One region of the Sunxiuqinia rutila genome, then DNA from elsewhere that is predicted to be linked to it. Evidence: riboswitches for the same ligand, from Rfam matches in the RefSeq annotation. Region 1 holds a riboswitch; the other holds the start of a gene.
The links. A riboswitch is a leader RNA that binds a small molecule or an ion and turns the genes downstream of it on or off. The one in region 1 is predicted to bind thiamine pyrophosphate.
Positions count from the first base shown of each region.

Region 1 (8,202 bases):
AAAAAACACAAAAGACAGAATGAGTATTTGTTTTTTCATGGCTATTATTTTTAAAAATATGATTTTCATTGGCGTTTTAAGTTTCGGATTTGCCTTCTCCTCCAAGTCTCCCTGTACTGACCACATGCCTTAACTAAGGCTTCGTTCCGAATTTAAATGCGTTCGGGAAACGGGCACAAAGCCGAAGTTACTGTAACCAATAAACACCAGAAAAGTTCCGAAAAAACACCACGCTATATTCATAACTAATTTATTGCGCATCAATTCTTTTCGAACAAAAAATTCGAGCACAAAAATCCGTAGATTTTAACTACCACGCACACTACCTCCCTTTACAATATCTATACGCCAATCCATACAACATCTATACACACGCTACAACCACCTATAAAACAAGTCAATAAAAATGGAAATTGACATAAAAGATGAAATAACATCGGCTACTTTATTTTAGCCCGAAAATAGAAGACTAAAAAAGCACTGTTCTTCTCAGAATTTTTTTGATTTTATACATATTTATGATAAGTTTATAGGATGAATAAAACCATTACTATTATAAAGCAACCTATCCTCAACTAGAAAATAATGGGAACAATCAGTCTATTGCTATGTTCCCTAATAAAAAATCTAAACCATGCACGAATGAGCAATAAAAAAATAATGCTTGTTGATGATGAGCCTTTAAACCTAAAGCTCTTTCAAAACATGCTGAAGGAGAATGATTTTCAGATCATCACAGCATCCAACGGGCAGGAATGCCTTGATCAGGTTCAGGTGGCTGCTCCTGATTTGATTTTGATGGACTGGAACATGCCCGTACTTGATGGGCTTGAAACATTAAAACGCTTGAAGCAGAACGAGCACACCAAAGACATTCCCGTCTTGATGATTACCGGCGTGATGACTTCATCGGAAGATTTGGCTTTGGCCATGGATAGTGGTGCAATCGATTTTCTGAAAAAACCCTTTGAAAAACTGGAGCTGAATGCCCGGGTCAAAAACATCATCTTGCTGTCGAGCACCCTAAAAATCCTAAAGGCCCACAACCATTCGCTGGAAGATAAAAGCATCTTCATTTCCTCCCTGCTCGAAAGCATTCCGCATCCGGTGATTTATTGTTCGCTGGAAGGAATCTTGCTCATGTGCAACCATTTTTTCGAGCAACTCATTGAAAAAGACAAGGCCGAATTGCTGGGAAAATCTGTCTACCGGCATTTCCTGAGCGACGAAATTGGATACCATGTTCAAAAAGATATTGAACTCATTCAGAGTGGCGTTGCCATAGCCTATGAAAAAAATGGTTTCCCGGGAGACAAAACATTTATTATCTCAAAAAATGTTGTACTTGACAGCCACAACCAACCTTTAGGAATTATCACTGCTTTCACCGACATTTCAGAACTGAAAAAGGCCAACGAAGAGAATATCAACAACAAAAAAATTGAATTGATCTCGAGCACGCTAAAACTAATGCACCTCAACGAGATGAACACCAGCCTGATCAACGATTTGGAAAAAGTACTGCCCCATGCCACCAAAGAAGGTCAGGAACAAATTCGAAAGATGACCGGCAAGTTCAAAATGAACATGGCCGAACAGATCTGGAATGATTTTGAAGCCCGTTTTGAGAGTGCTTTCGATTCCTTTTACCGCATCCTGCTGGAGCGTTTTCCAAACCTAACACCCAATGAGCGCAAATTATGCGCCTTGTTACGCTCTGGTTTTTCATCCAAAGACATTGCTGTCCTTACCTTTCAAAACCCGCAAAGTGTTGATGTAGCCCGCTACCGCCTGCGAAAAAAACTGAACCTGGTAAATGATGAAAACCTGACCGACTTTCTTCTTTTGATTGACAAACAACAAACTGACAAACAACCTACTACCACTGAAGTATAGATAAAGTATAGTTCACCAATTGATTTTCCTGCTGGAATATTTCGATTTTTGCAAAGCAAAATTCGAAAACAGTTAAAGGACGATTCCGGAAATGTCAAAATTAAAACTCCCCAAACGCCTGCTCACAGTAACCCTGTTGATGGCATTAACTCTGATTCTGATTGTTGGAATAATCATTAGCCTAATTAATGAAAAAGCCCAAATTCAGTTAGCACTAAATCTATCTCAGCAAAACCGGGAACAGCTTCTGAAAACAGAAAGCGTTACCGAATCGCTTTTGTTGCTGGAAGCCCGCTTTCAAGAGTACTGCATTACTTTTGAGCCACAAGCTTTTGAAGCCTACAAGTTTCATGTTCAGACACTCTCTGAAAACATCCGGCTATTACAGCAAGCTTTCGCGAATGTGTCTGCTGAAGAAAGTGACCACATTACGGGTATCCTGGATGAAAAAACCAAAGAAACAGACATTTATGTCCGGCTACGACAAATTACCGATTCCTTGATTTTTTCAGTCGCCGATCTGGAAGCACAGCAAACCAATCTGGGAAAGTACTCCCCACTCCCGGCTGAAGGACGGGTAGACACAATCAGCGTCACGGAAACACGGGAGAGTCATAAAAAAGGCTTGCTGGGAAAAATAAAAACGGCCCTCGTTGGTGAAAAAGTCCAGGAGCGTGTCAATACCAAACTTCTGGTGCAGTCTCCGCAAAGCCAGCCTGGAACAACTCCAAACCAACAAACAACCAGCCTGAATCCAAGTTCCGGGAACATCACAGAGCTGGTGAAGAAAGCCTATAAACTTAAAGAAAGTGAACTCAAACTCATTGCTATCAACAACAATCTAATCAGCGAAATACACCAACTTGTTGATGAAGTAAAAAGCCATATCAAAGCACAGGAGGTCAGGCAGAACAACTCCTTTCTAAACTCAGTCCAGAGTTCGACTAACTTTCTGCAAAATATCCTGATTGCCCTAATGTTATTGGCCTGCTTGCTTGCCGGATACATTTTCTGGCTTGCATTGAAGAACAATCGTTTTCAGGAAAATATTCTGACCCTAAACAAAAAGGTAACCAAGGATTCCCTTCAAAAAGACAAGTTTTTCTCCATCATCAGCCACGATTTGATGAACCCGTTCAATGCACTGCTCGGGTTTAGCGAAATGCTTAATGCGTCGATAAAAGAAGACAACCGGGAAGACACGACAGAGTATGCCTCCATTGTTCATCAATCGTCCAAACGCATCTTCAACCTTTTGCAAAACATACTCATTTGGGCTCGAATGCAGAATGGAAAAGTAAACTATTCGCCCAAAACTGAAAAAGTTGAAGAACTAGTTTCTGACACTTTATTGGTTCTAGCTCCAATTGCTCAAAACAAAGGAATTAAACTAACGTGGGAAGTGGAAAAAGAAACAACAGCCAAGCTCGACTCCAACATGATTAGCTCAACCTTGCGAAATTTAGTTACCAATGCCATCAAGTTTACCGCTAAGGGAGGAAGCGTAAAAATTACGGCCTCGGCTGATTCAAACAACTTAAACTTCGTTGTTGCTGACACTGGGGTAGGCATGTCTTCGGAACAATTAGCGAACCTTTTCAGAATTGATAAAAACGCCTCTTCGAGAGGGACAAACGATGAAACAGGAACGGGCCTTGGACTGATTATTGCCAAAGAATTTATCGATGCTCACCAGGGAAAAATTTGGGCAGAAAGTACTTTAGGAAAAGGAAGTCAGTTCTACTTCTCGATTCCACTTAGCTAATCATTTTAGTTGAGTATGATCAATTGGTCACGCAAGCGACTTTCGTTCTTCAAGAATATTTGATACTTTTACTGCATCTCGTTGGGGGTGTCCGCCAATAGGCGGGCTGAGATTATACCCCGGAACCTGAAATGTATAATAACAGCGGAGGGAAACGAGGATTGTATTTCAATTGACGATTAATTGAACGCTAAATACAAGCCGTTTCGCATTTCTGCGGAGCGGCTTTTCCTTTATAATCCCTTTAGCGGCAAGATTCGTTCGTTCCCAAAAATAAACGTCATGATCAATTCAAAATCGATTTATGCTGATTTAACAGCTTTAAGAAAAAACGTCCCCTTGGTGCATAACATCACCAATTTTGTGGTTATGAATAATACGGCCAACGCCTTGCTTGCAGTTGGTGCCTCCCCGGTGATGGCTCACGCCATTGAAGAAGTCGCCGATATGGTCGGAATTGCCTCTTCATTAGTTATCAATATGGGAACCTTAAACCCACAATGGGTTGACGGCATGCTTCAGGCCGGAGCTGCAGCCAGGCAAAAAGGAATACCGGTAGTTTTCGATCCGGTTGGTGTAGGCGCTACTCCTTATCGGAATCAAGTAGCGACCCAAATTATAGCCACATGCCAACCAAGCATTATCCGCGGAAATGCCTCCGAAATCATGGCTTTGGCAAAAGAAAATATAGCCACAAAAGGAGTCGATAGCACCATCGCTGCCGATTCAGCTTTAGAAGCGGCCAAGCGTTTGGCCAATCAAACCGGAGCAGTGGTGGTCATTAGCGGTGTGGAAGATTTCATCACGAATGGAGAACAGGTCATTTCCATTAAAAATGGCAGTACACTCATGCCCAGAGTAACCGGCATGGGCTGTACAGCATCTGCCATCACCGGAGCCTTTGCCGCAATCAACGAAGACGCACTTCAGGCTGCAGCACACGCCATGGCTGTGATGGGAATTACCGGTGAGTTATCAGCAGCTAAAGTTGCCGGCCCGGGAAGTTTACAAACCGTCTTCATTGACACCTTGTATCAACTTTCCGAAGAAGAAATTACCAACACCTTTATCAATTAACTATGATTCCTTTTGATTTGAGCCTCTACCTGGTAACCGATCGCGATTTGTCGAAAGGAAGGCCATTGGAATACATTGTTTCCGAAGCAGTGAAAGGAGGCGTCACCATGGTTCAGCTCCGCGAAAAAGACTGTTCATCCCGCGACTTTTATGAGCTTGGAATTCGGTTAAAAAGGTTACTCAAACCACAGAATATTCCGCTCATCATTAACGACCGCCTAGACATCGCCTTGGCCGTTGACGCAGATGGGTTGCACATTGGACAAAGCGATTTGCCTTGCGAGATTGCCCGGCAATTTCTGGGGAAAAATAAAATTCTGGGGCTATCAGTAGAAACCATTCAACAGGTTGAAGAAGCCAATGCTTTAGATATCGACTACATCGGAATTTCGCCCGTATTTGCCACCCCGACCAAAACAGATACGTTCACCCCATTTGGGCTCGAAGGCGTAAAAGCCAGCTGTGCATTATCCAAACATCCTGCTGTAGCCATTGGCGGAATAAACCTTGAAAACACCGCGGAGATCATTGCCAAAGGAGCTGACGGAGTTGCTGTTGTTTCGGCCATCTCGTCAGCGGATAGTCCCATGAAAGCCGCAGCATCATTAAAAAAATTAATTGTTAAAAAATAAAGCTATGAAATGGAGTAAAGAAGCCTGGGAAACCTGTAACCCTGTCTATAACCAAATATTAAAATTACCTTTTTTGAACGAACTGATGGAAGGAACACTTCCAAAGGAAAAGTTCTTTTTTTACTTGCAGCAGGATGCTTTTTACCTTGCCGAGTATGGAAAAATTTTAGCAGGCATTGCCGCAAAACTTGACTGCAAAGAGTGGCGCGAAGATTTTCTTTCATTCTCTTCAGATACCGTCACCGTAGAACAAGCCTTGCACGAATCGTACCTAAAAGGAGCAAGCGGAGAAGCAACGCCTTCTCCAACCTGCACGCTTTACACCGGACATATGCACCAACAGCTGGCCAGCGGATCGGTTGAAAATGCCTTAGCTGCTATATTGCCTTGCTTCTGGGTTTACAAAGAAGTGGGCGATTATATCTTGGCCAACCAGACAAAAGGAACAAATCCTTACCAGGAATGGATCAATACTTATGGTGGAGAAGAGTTTGCTCTTGCCGTAAAAAAGGCAGTTGCCATTTGCGATGAAGCTGCGCAAAACACAACACCAGCAAAACGCCAGGCGATGACGAAGGCCTTTGAGCTGTCCTTTAAAATGGAATGGATGTTTTGGCACAGTGCTTGGCAGCAAGAGCAATGGCCTGTCTGACAGAACAATTAATGAATTTTAGAGGCATCAAAACTGAGGATAAAAGAAAAACCATGGAATTAAAAGAAATAGGAGAGTTCGGTTTTATCGAACGTTTTTCACCCGAGTTTAAATCGCTGCTGACCAAAAACGTCTTTGGCATTGGTGATGATTGCGCCATTCTACCAATGAATGACACCGAAGATCTGCTGGTTACCACCGATATGCTGATTGAGGATATTCACTTTTTGCGTGAAAAAATCACCCCTTGGCAACTGGGCTACAAATCGGTTGCTGTTAACCTGAGTGATTTAGCTGCTATGGGAGCAACGCCAATTGGGACTTTTCTGTCCATCGCCATTCCTCCGGGAGTCGATGTTGAATACCTGGATAAACTGATGAAAGGCTACCACGCCATTTCGGATCGCTACCAAACTCCGCTTTTAGGAGGTGACACCACCAAATCCGTTAAACATTTGGCCATTAATGTTTGTGCCATTGGGAAGTGCCCCAAAGGACAGGCCAAATTACGTTCTGGCGCACAAGCAGGCGATGTGGTTTGTGTTACCGGCTCATTGGGGGATTCGGCAGGTGGGCTGCAGGTTCTGCTCAACCAGCTGGAATCAAACGAGGATACGGATTACCTTTTGAAAAAGCACCACCAGCCAGAACCCAGGATTGAACAAGGAGAAGCTCTGGTCAATCTCAACGGGGTTCATAGTATGATGGACATTTCAGATGGAATTGCTTCCGACCTAAAACATATCCTGAAAGCTTCCAGGAAAAGAGCCAGAGTTGATTTGAACAAGCTGCCGACCTCACCACAACTGAAGCGGGTGAGCCAGGAACAAAACTGGCAACTGGAAGAATTGGCAGTTGGTGGTGGCGAAGACTACGAATTGCTGTTTACCCTCGAATCCAGTCAGCTTGAACCATTACAAAGGCTATTTCAAGAACAGTTTGGCCAAACCGTTTTCCCAATCGGGGTCATTGAGGAAGGAAAACCGGAGATTCACTGGTTCAAAGATGGAAAAGAAGCTCAATTTGGGAAAACCGGTTTTAATCATTTTCAATAATTTCTAAATCGTAATAATGAACTATAAACGAGTTTTAAGCATTGCCGGAAGTGATCCCAGTGGTGGCGCCGGCATTCAGGCCGACCTAAAGGCAATTTCAGCTTGTGGCTGTTTTGCAACAACGGCTATCACCGCCATTGTTGATGAAAACACGGTTGGGGTTTATGGCGTCCACCCTGTCCCAATCGATTTTGTAAAAGGACAGATCAAATCAGTTTTGGAAGATGTTGGAACTGATGCCATAAAAATTGGGATGTTGCACTCTTCGGAACTCATCCGTGCAGTTAAAGAGGCCATCCTGCCACATCAGGTCAACAATATTGTTCTGGATCCGGTTATGGTAGCCACCTCTGGCGACAAACTTCTACAAGACGAAGCCATTGCAACCTTACAACAAGAGCTGATTCCAATGGTGCGGGTAATCACCCCCAATATTCCGGAAGCAGAAATCTTGTCCGGCCTAAAAATCAACCAGCAAGCTGATTTGAAAAAAGTTGCCAAGGCCTTATCCTGCCAGCAAACCGTTTCCGTTTTGCTCAAAGCAGGACACTTAACGGATAATGAGCTTATCGACGTGTTTTACAATGCTGAAACGGATGAGTTTCTGGAGCTTTCATCAAAACGGATCAATACCCGGAACACGCACGGAACAGGCTGCACCTTTTCTTCGGCATTGGCCGCTTTCCTGGCTAAACAAGAATCGCTGAACGATGCAGTGACTCATGCAAAACAGTACATCAATCAAGCCATTGAAAAAGGAGCTGCCTACCAAATCGGCAAAGGCAACGGGCCTGTTCATCATTTCCACAACCTTTGGAAAGAAGAACCACAATTGGTTTGACACCATGCCCAAAGGCAAAAAAAAAGCGGAGTGAAAATCCATTCACTCCGCTTTTGCTTTATCTTTTTGTCCGCTTGCGTTTGGCCCTTGGCTGGTCCATGGCGGTTTTCTTTTTCTTCTTAATTTTCGGAACCGACACGCGCTCTTCGCCCGTCACTCGGTCAACCTCCAAAGAATGGCCATCCAATGAAGACTGGTTCATCGATTGAATCAATTCCTTTTCAAAACGACTATCGATCTCGAAGAAGGAGAATTTACGTTGAATATCGATTTTGCCAATTTCA
Region 1 covers NZ_JBNGOT010000008.1:120,354-128,555, forward strand. Annotated here, with positions in the region: gene ACRD6K_RS11850 (porin family protein) at 1-39, opposite strand, end outside; gene ACRD6K_RS11855 (response regulator) at 643-1,896, shown strand; gene ACRD6K_RS11860 (sensor histidine kinase) at 1,988-3,661, shown strand; TPP riboswitch at 3,735-3,831, shown strand; gene thiM (hydroxyethylthiazole kinase) at 3,944-4,738, shown strand; gene thiE (thiamine phosphate synthase) at 4,741-5,370, shown strand; gene ACRD6K_RS11875 (TenA family protein) at 5,375-6,022, shown strand; gene thiL (thiamine-phosphate kinase) at 6,076-7,077, shown strand; gene thiD (bifunctional hydroxymethylpyrimidine kinase/phosphomethylpyrimidine kinase) at 7,094-7,918, shown strand; gene ACRD6K_RS11890 (DEAD/DEAH box helicase) at 7,977-8,202, opposite strand, start outside.

Region 2 (8,202 bases), on a different contig from region 1:
ATATGTATTGGTGATCAGTACCGTATCCGGTTTATGGCGCTACATGATTGGAGATACCATCGCGTTTACCAACGTTGACCGGGCAGAAATCCGGATCACGGGGCGAACCAAGTTTTTTATGAATGTCGTTGGCTCCCAACTTTCTGTCGATAAAATGAACCAGGCCATCCTGGAACTGGAAGACCAGTTCGACATTAAAATTCCGGAGTTTACCCTTTCGGCCATTCGAATTGATGGCCAGTTTTACCATGTTTGGTACCTGGCCTGCGATAGTCCGGTTGACCCGCAACACTTGGCCGAAGCGCTGGATAACAGGCTTAAGCAAGTCAATAAGAACTACCGGGTGGCCCGCTCCAAAGCGCTTAAAGGTGTGCAGGTGCATACCCTGCCCAAATCGTGCTTTCTGGATTGGAATACTGACCAACAGAAAAAAGGGGGGCAGGTGAAAATGGAACGGGTGATGGATCAAAAACGCTTCCGGGAATGGGAAAATTTCGTCAAACAATGGACGTCCAAAAATAACTACAAATCAACAACTTAGAAATCAACCAAAAATAAAATCAATATTTCAGGTCATTTTTTCGGTCTAAAATGAAACAAACAAATTAAAATCACTTAAAAGAACAAGTCACATGAAAACAAATTTGATAAATGATTTGAGTGGAGAAAAGGTTAATTGAGTATTTAGTTGGTTTAGTTAGATCTGATAACAGGCAGGAGGAGTTTCCACCAGCCTGTTTTCATTTTTTATACCGGCTCCAATCGTCTCTGTCTGGCTAAGCACTAGCCTCCGGAACGTTTCACCTTGTAGCCTTCTTTTTGAAGAATTTGCATAACCTGATCGCGAAAATCGCCTTGCACCATAATTTCTCCATCCTTGGTTGAACCGCCAACACCACATTTCGACTTCAGCAGTTTGCCCAAGGCTTTCAGATCATCTTCCTGTCCAACAAACCCCGTCACCAAGGTTACGGCCTTGCCTTTGCGGTTTTTCTTGTCCAGGCTCACCCGCAAATCCTGCTTGCCCGGTGCCAGTGTTTCCTGCTCCGAGTCCTCCTCCTTGCTATAGCCAAAATCAGGATTGGTTGAATAAACCACTCCCAAACGCTCTTTCCAATCTTTTGCCATAATCTTTTGCCTTTATTCCCTCAAAAATAACAAGAAAAAACGGATGACCGCCGACAGCCCTTCATTCTTTTTATTTTGATTTTTTGAACCTTTAGGAGCCGGCGCGGTTGCTGTAGTTAATAAAATAGAACGAAAAGGAATGGCACAGCTGATCGATGTAAAAGACAAAAAAGATATTTTGCCCCAATACCAAAATACCCCTATTGGTTTATTGTTGGAATACCAAAATTTAAACAAGACTTTTTGTTCGTATAAAAATCCACAAATGCTGATTGGCATGTGCATGGATAACCGGAAAAACCTGTGGGTTCCGGATAACTTTGCCTACATTATCCGCTCGGGGGGTGCTAACCTGTTTTACCATGAATTCCAGGTTTCGTATGCTATTGGCGTTGGAGGTGTTCGCCACATTGCCCTGATTGCACACGACAACTGCGAGATGGTTCAGCTGGAAGATCGTAAAGATAAATTTATTGAAGGCATGGCGGCCAATGCCGGCTGGGAGAAAGATACGGCACAAATGCATTTTGAGAACCTCTCCCCCTTTTTTGAAATTGGAAATTCCATTGATTTCCTGGTGGCTGAAGCCCGGCGCCTGCGACGTCGTTACCCCAAGGTAACCGTTGCTCCATTATACTATAGCGCAAAGACCAGCAACTTATCGCAGATTGAAACAGAATAACCCCTGAATCATTGGTTTGATTCAAGGGTTATCATCTACCTAAAACTTAAATAAAACTCTTGTAACAATTAGAAAGTCAGCGTCAAACCGGTCATGAAGTTAATTCCGGCTTGTGGATAATAGTACGCCCAGGTTTTTTCTACCCCCTGCTCATACCAATTGCCCCCATAACCATTGTTTGAGTATTCCGCATCCAACAGGTTATTAACCTGAACAAATAAGTTGATTTTGCTGAAGAAAGATTCTTTCAAGATCAAGTCTCCGCGCAGGTTATTTACAAGGTACGCATCAATTTTACGATCTTCGCTGGAAGTATTGTCAAAGTACTGTTTGCCCACATACTTTGTGATCAGGCTGAATTTAAGAATCCTGGCCGGTTCATAGGCCAAAATACTGCTTCCCATAGTTTCGGGAGAATAAGCAATATTGGTTGTTCCTAAATACTTGGCTCCTTCGCTTTCATTCCAGTCTTCATCATAGTAGGTCGCATACTCCACGTAGTCTTTGATTTTATTACTACTCAAGGTGAAGTTAAAATCCCAGTTCAGATTATGGAGAATTTTCACCCCGCCAACAAATTCAATTCCGGCGCGGTAACTTTTATCCACATTGGTCATAATGCTGTTTCCAACATTGTTTTTCTCCCCCGTGGGAACCAACTGGTCGCGGTAATACATGTAGTACAAGTTGACACCAAAAGCGGCTTTGGTAGCGCTGAAGTTATACCCCAATTCATAGTCATACAAGGTTTCGGATTTTGGCAAAACGACAATATCCTCTTTTATTGCTTCCTTAAAAATCGTCCGGGTGGGTTCGCGATGCCCAATACCAAAGGAAAAATAAGCCTCCTGGTTTTGAGCCAAATCATAGAACAAGCCCATTTTAGGGTTGAAGAAATCGTATTCATGCGTCTGATCCAAAGCAATCAGATCGTCGTCCTGCCCGCTCATCTCGTAATTGATTCTGCGATATTGCAAGTCTCCGTAAACATTAAGTTTCTTAGCCAGTTGATAGTTCAACTTTCCAAAAACGTTGAAGTCCGTTTTTTCGCCCACATTGAAATACCATTCGTGGTCTTTTTCAGTGGTTCCGGCATTGCGCATCCAAATAATCTGTCCAAAGTGATCGCCATCATACTTATTCCAGGCACCCCCCAAACTGGCATCCAGTTTATTCCGGTTGTAATTCAACGAAAAAGTGGCTCCATAAAAGTCATTGTCCAACCACTTCCGGCGAATCAAATCCGTTTCCTCCAGGGTCTCTCCACCTATCGTTACATTTTCCAAACCATAGTCGGCATAAGCCTCATCTTCCTTGTACTGTTCGTAGTAGCCCTCTCCTGCCGTATAGTGCATGCCCACATTCAGGTTGGTAAACGCGCTTAACTGGGTGGAATAAAATACCTGGTAGTGATCCTGGAAATAGTTATCCGTCTGATCTTCGTAGTATTGTTTATTCCCAAATTCGTCGGTATACTCTCCTGCCGGGTTATATTTCCGGTCTTCTTCCGGATTTGGATTTCCCCACCAGCTAATTCCGGTACGCTGATCTCCGCTAATAATGTTTGCCTTGATAAGGCTCTTTTCGGTATAGTAAGCCGCACTGATGAAGTAAGACTCATGATCCACAAACGTATGGTCTACATAACCATCTGAATTGAGTTTGGAATAGCGCGCATCAACTGTAAACTTACCATCAATAAGTCCAGTTCCTGCTTTTATGCTGTTTTTGTTGGTTCCAAATGAACCGACCAAACTCTGAGCTTCCGCATATGGATCTCCATTAAACGTTTCGGTTTGGAAATTGATAGTGGCCCCAAAAGCGGCAGCTCCGTTAGTGGAAGTTCCCAGCCCACGCTGAATCTGCACATTGTCAACCGAGCTGGCAAAGTCGGGCATGTTCACCCAAAAAGCTCCCTGCGATTCGGAATCATTCAGCGGAACTCCATTGATTGTAACATTGATTCGGGTAGGATCCGTTCCTCGAATCCGAAGAGCAGAATAGCCAATGCCGGTTCCGGCTTCCGACGAAGTAATAACCGATGGTGACAATCCTAGCAGGTAAGGAATATCTTGTCCCGCTGCCTGGGCTTCAATATCCTCACGGCTTAAATCTGAAACCGCAACCGGTGTTTTAGCTCCGGCCCGGGTTGCCGAAACAATCACCTCTTCAGCAAGAATATCCAACGGAACCAAAACGACATCCCGAACAACATTCTTAGTCACTTTCAAATTGATACTCTGGGCTTCGTAGCCCATGTAAGAAATCCGGAGCGTGTAATTTCCGGCTTTTACATTTTCAAACTTATAAGCTCCATTAACATCAGCCGATGTTCCTTTGTAAGTTCCGGACAGCACTAAATTAGCGCCAACCAGTTTCTCTCCCGATTCATTCATCACTTTTCCGGAAACCGAAAACTGTGCGAATGAATACACAAACAAACACTGCAAAAGCAGCATTAATCCTAAACGTTTCATTTTGTGATAATTTTGGTTAAATAATAACCAATGAGGTAGGAATAGATTTCCTTTCGCCCTCCCTACGCCGGTACTAACCGGATCAGGTTCATTGGGTATGATCTCAGTCCGTAAAATCTTGGACACCCCATTGCGTAAATGTTGCCGCAAAGGTAGGAAGAAAAAACAAACTCTTCATTCTAAATAGTCCAACCAGCTTCCCTAAAACCTGAAAATAATTCAGAACCAACCGCTTAAAAGATGAAAATTTGACTTCAAAAACGACATTTTGACAACACAAATTATCATAACTACAGACTTCTGTGCTTAATAACAAACTGGAATGCGCTTTGCTGGAGACTAAGTGTTGACGCTGAAGTTAAACAAAAATAAAGGAGGATTTAGTTATGTTACCATTAATCAGAAACAAGCAAAGTGTTCCAAGTTTATTGGACGATTTCTTTGGAAGAAATATTTGGAATGATGTTTTTGATAGAACCGAGTGGAACTCAAATCCAGCCGTAAATGTTTATGAGAAAAAGAATGACTTCGAAATTGAAGTTGCAGCACCAGGACTGGATAAAAAAGATTTCCACATTGATCTGAAAGACAATATTCTGACCGTTTCTTCTGAGAAACAAGAAACCAAGGAAGAGAAGGATGGCGAAAAAGTGGTTTTTAACGAATTTAACTATTCTTCATTCAGCCGGTCATTCCGGCTTCCGGAAGGTGTGGATGCCAACAAAATCAAGGCAACACACAAAAACGGAGTACTGAAAATCACACTTCCCAAACGGGAAGAACTGAAAAAACAAGTATCTCGCATGATTGAAATTTCATGATCCCAAAAGGTTTAGTTTAGTTAGTAATTCTGAAGCCTCGCCAAACGGCGGGGCTTTTTTTTATTGCAACTGATTGGAAAGAATCTCGAAATTGCTGTTACGGCATACCGCCCGCAAAGTTTTTAATTCTGACTTACTACGCACCCCAATAATCCCGTAAACCGGTTTTCCTGGCATTAAAATCTGGTTCGCCAGTTGAAAATTCATTAACTCATCTTTTAATGTTGAGTTTTCTTTAATCCGAAAATCATCAACTTGTTCCGCAACAGACATGGTAAGTGAATCATACTCTTCATACGGATCATCATATCCCTCATCATCGTCGTCATCAAAGATCATGACTTCAATCAATGCCACCGGAAAAAAAAGAAACATCAAAGGAGATATACGCTGTCGTACCTTCCGAGCCAGCCAGGCATTGTGCACTAGCTCCACCTGCTCATCACCATTAAAAAAGGAAAGTTGCGTTCCATGGATTGGGTGCTTGCTGTTGTTGATTAAACGAATGCTGACAACATGAATGTTTTTTCGTTTTGCCCACCGTGCTCCTTGCTTATTGTTGGTTTTCTCAATAACATTATCAACATAACTAAAACTCAATTGGTTATCCATCTGCCCCACAGGATACGACCAATCCTGAACACGTGTAAGCGTCCGATGTTTTACAGCGCAAGAGCAACAAACGACAACGAGTAGTATAATCAACAACTTTCTTATTAACATGAGACTTTGGATAAAAGTGCATTCGAAGTTAACAAAAATAAAAAAGTAAGTTTACTTCCAAATTATTTAAACAGGCTTGCACTTAAACGACCACCAACAATTTCGGCAACTACTACAGAAAATTGGATTCCGATAGTTGTTTACAACCACTTGTTGCGTTTAAACAACCAAAACTGAAACCCCACCACCACCAAAAGAATCACTATAAATCCCAGGAAAGCCACAGGGCTTTCCGCTTTGGGAATACCTGCCAGGTTCACGCCAAGCAAACCCGTAAAAAAGCCGAGAGGAAGGAAAAAAGCAGCCACAATGGAAAGCACATACATGCGTTTGTTCATCTGCTCATTTTGCCGATTATAAAGCGTTTCCTGACTCACCGTCCCCATCTCGCGCGCGGCATCCAGCATTTCCAGAAAACGGATAAGCTGATCGGTAATCTCCCGGAAACGATGTTGTTGCTTAACGGTCAGCCAACTTGTTTTTTCCAACTGAAGCCGTAACAACGCCTCACGCTGGGGGACCAAAAAACGTTTCAACTGAATAATCTGACGTCGCACATTATGAATCTCATTGTGATAATCATGCTCTTCATCATCCAATACCAACTCCTCAATTTCAGCTGAACGATCTTCGATATCTTCCATCACATCACTCATGCGGAAGATTAGGCGCTCGCACAGAAAAACCAAGAAATGGCCTGTTGATTTGGGAGGATTTCCAGCTTCAACCTGTTGTATGACATCATTTACCGATATCATACTCCGCCGTTGACAACTGATAATCCGGTTCTTGGTAATTACCATGCGGATAGCCACCATATCTTCCGGATCAGCTCCTTCAGCCAGGTTCACCCCACGCAAAATTACCAACAAATCATCACCGGATACCGAAATCCGCGGGCGTGTTTCTTCTTTCAGCAAGGCATCGATAAACAATTCATCAATGCCTTTAAGCGAGCGAAGTATTTGGGGCGTATTCGGGCTGTTCAAATCGAATTGCAGCCACTGGTAAGTCTGTTCCGGAACAGGCTGATCAATCTGATTTTCGGGGACATGCTCAAGCTTTTTTGCCGCAGGAAAAATATTAAATCCGTGAAGTAATGCCATGATGAAATCCTATTAATTTCAATCAAGATACAAAGGATTTGCGATTAAGCATAAAGTTGATGAAAGGATTTTAGCGACTCATCTCGCGAAAGGTTTTCCGCCCTTGCAGGTAAAATTTCCAAATGATGCTTTTGCAAAGCACTTCATCATGCCACTGAGGGGTGGCTGCCTTCCTCAGCGCTTTGCGTTTTGCGCGAAGCTGCTTGTGTGATCGGTAAAAAGCATAATGCGCCTTCAGCACGCTCACGAAGCCTCCTCCGTTTCCTTCAGACAAAAGCTTAAAAGCCGCTACGCCATCCAGAATCATGCGGACCACCAACACTTTGTAGAATTTACGTCGGGGCAGGTTTTTATACAGCAACCACAGACTGTTTCGAAAATTCAGGAATAACTTTTTGGGGTTATCGTAAGCCAACGTTCCACCCCCCAGGTGATACACCCGGCTGTACGGAGTAAACTGAATTTTATAACCTCTGTTTTTCAGGCGCCAGCATAAGTCTATTTCTTCCATGTGCGCCCAGAAGTCAGCATCGAATCCTCCCGCCTCGTGAAAATAACGGGCATTGACGGCCATACAGGCACCGGTAGCCCAGAAGATATCAGTCACCTGATCAAACTGGCCTTCATCCTTTTCCAACACATTCAGAACTCGCCCGCGACAAAACGGATAGCCCAGTTTATCTATGAAACCACCGGCAGCTCCAGCGTATTCAAATTCATCTTTGCGTTTCCAGCTCAACACTTTGGGCTGCACCGCAGCAACTGTCGGATCGCTTTCCATCCGATCGATCAAGGGTTTTACCCACCCGACTGTAACTTCTACATCTGAGTTCAGCAAAATGTAATAGTCGGCCTCAATTTGCTGAAGAGCCACATTGTACCCTTTGGCAAAGCCATAATTTTCCTCCAAATGCAAAAGCTCAACCTGAGGATAATTTTCCTGAAGGAAACTTAATGAATCATCATCGGAATGGTTATCAGCAACAACGACGCTGACACCTTCATCCTGGCTATACTGAATAACAGAGGGGAGGTATTGATCAAGTAGTTTCCGACCATTCCAGTTGAGAATAACAATGGCAACACGCGGTGAATTCATGCCGCAAATATAGTCAGGAAATCAGAATCCGGGAAAGGATACTAATCAGGTTTTCTTTTTCAAGCCGATTGAGCATTTCCTGTACCTTGGCCAGTTTGTTTTTTTTGCCCGACTCGATGATGGCTTTTATCTCTTTAAACTGTTTGCCTGTTAGCTCTTCTTCCAT
Region 2 covers NZ_JBNGOT010000007.1:282,368-290,569, reverse strand. Annotated here, with positions in the region: gene ACRD6K_RS11315 (GH3 family acyl-acid amido synthetase) at 1-541, shown strand, start outside; gene ACRD6K_RS11310 (translation initiation factor) at 784-1,128, opposite strand; gene ACRD6K_RS11305 (carbonic anhydrase) at 1,268-1,810, shown strand; gene ACRD6K_RS11300 (TonB-dependent receptor) at 1,879-4,287, opposite strand; TPP riboswitch at 4,330-4,427, opposite strand; gene ACRD6K_RS11295 (Hsp20/alpha crystallin family protein) at 4,674-5,108, shown strand; gene ACRD6K_RS11290 (hypothetical protein) at 5,169-5,813, opposite strand; gene ACRD6K_RS11285 (zinc transporter ZntB) at 5,972-6,937, opposite strand; gene ACRD6K_RS11280 (glycosyltransferase family 2 protein) at 7,008-8,036, opposite strand; gene ACRD6K_RS11275 (hypothetical protein) at 8,050-8,202, opposite strand, start outside.
Region 2: it holds a riboswitch for thiamine pyrophosphate, as region 1 does, so the genes downstream of both, ACRD6K_RS11300 (TonB-dependent receptor) here and thiM (hydroxyethylthiazole kinase) in region 1, are expected to answer to the same signal.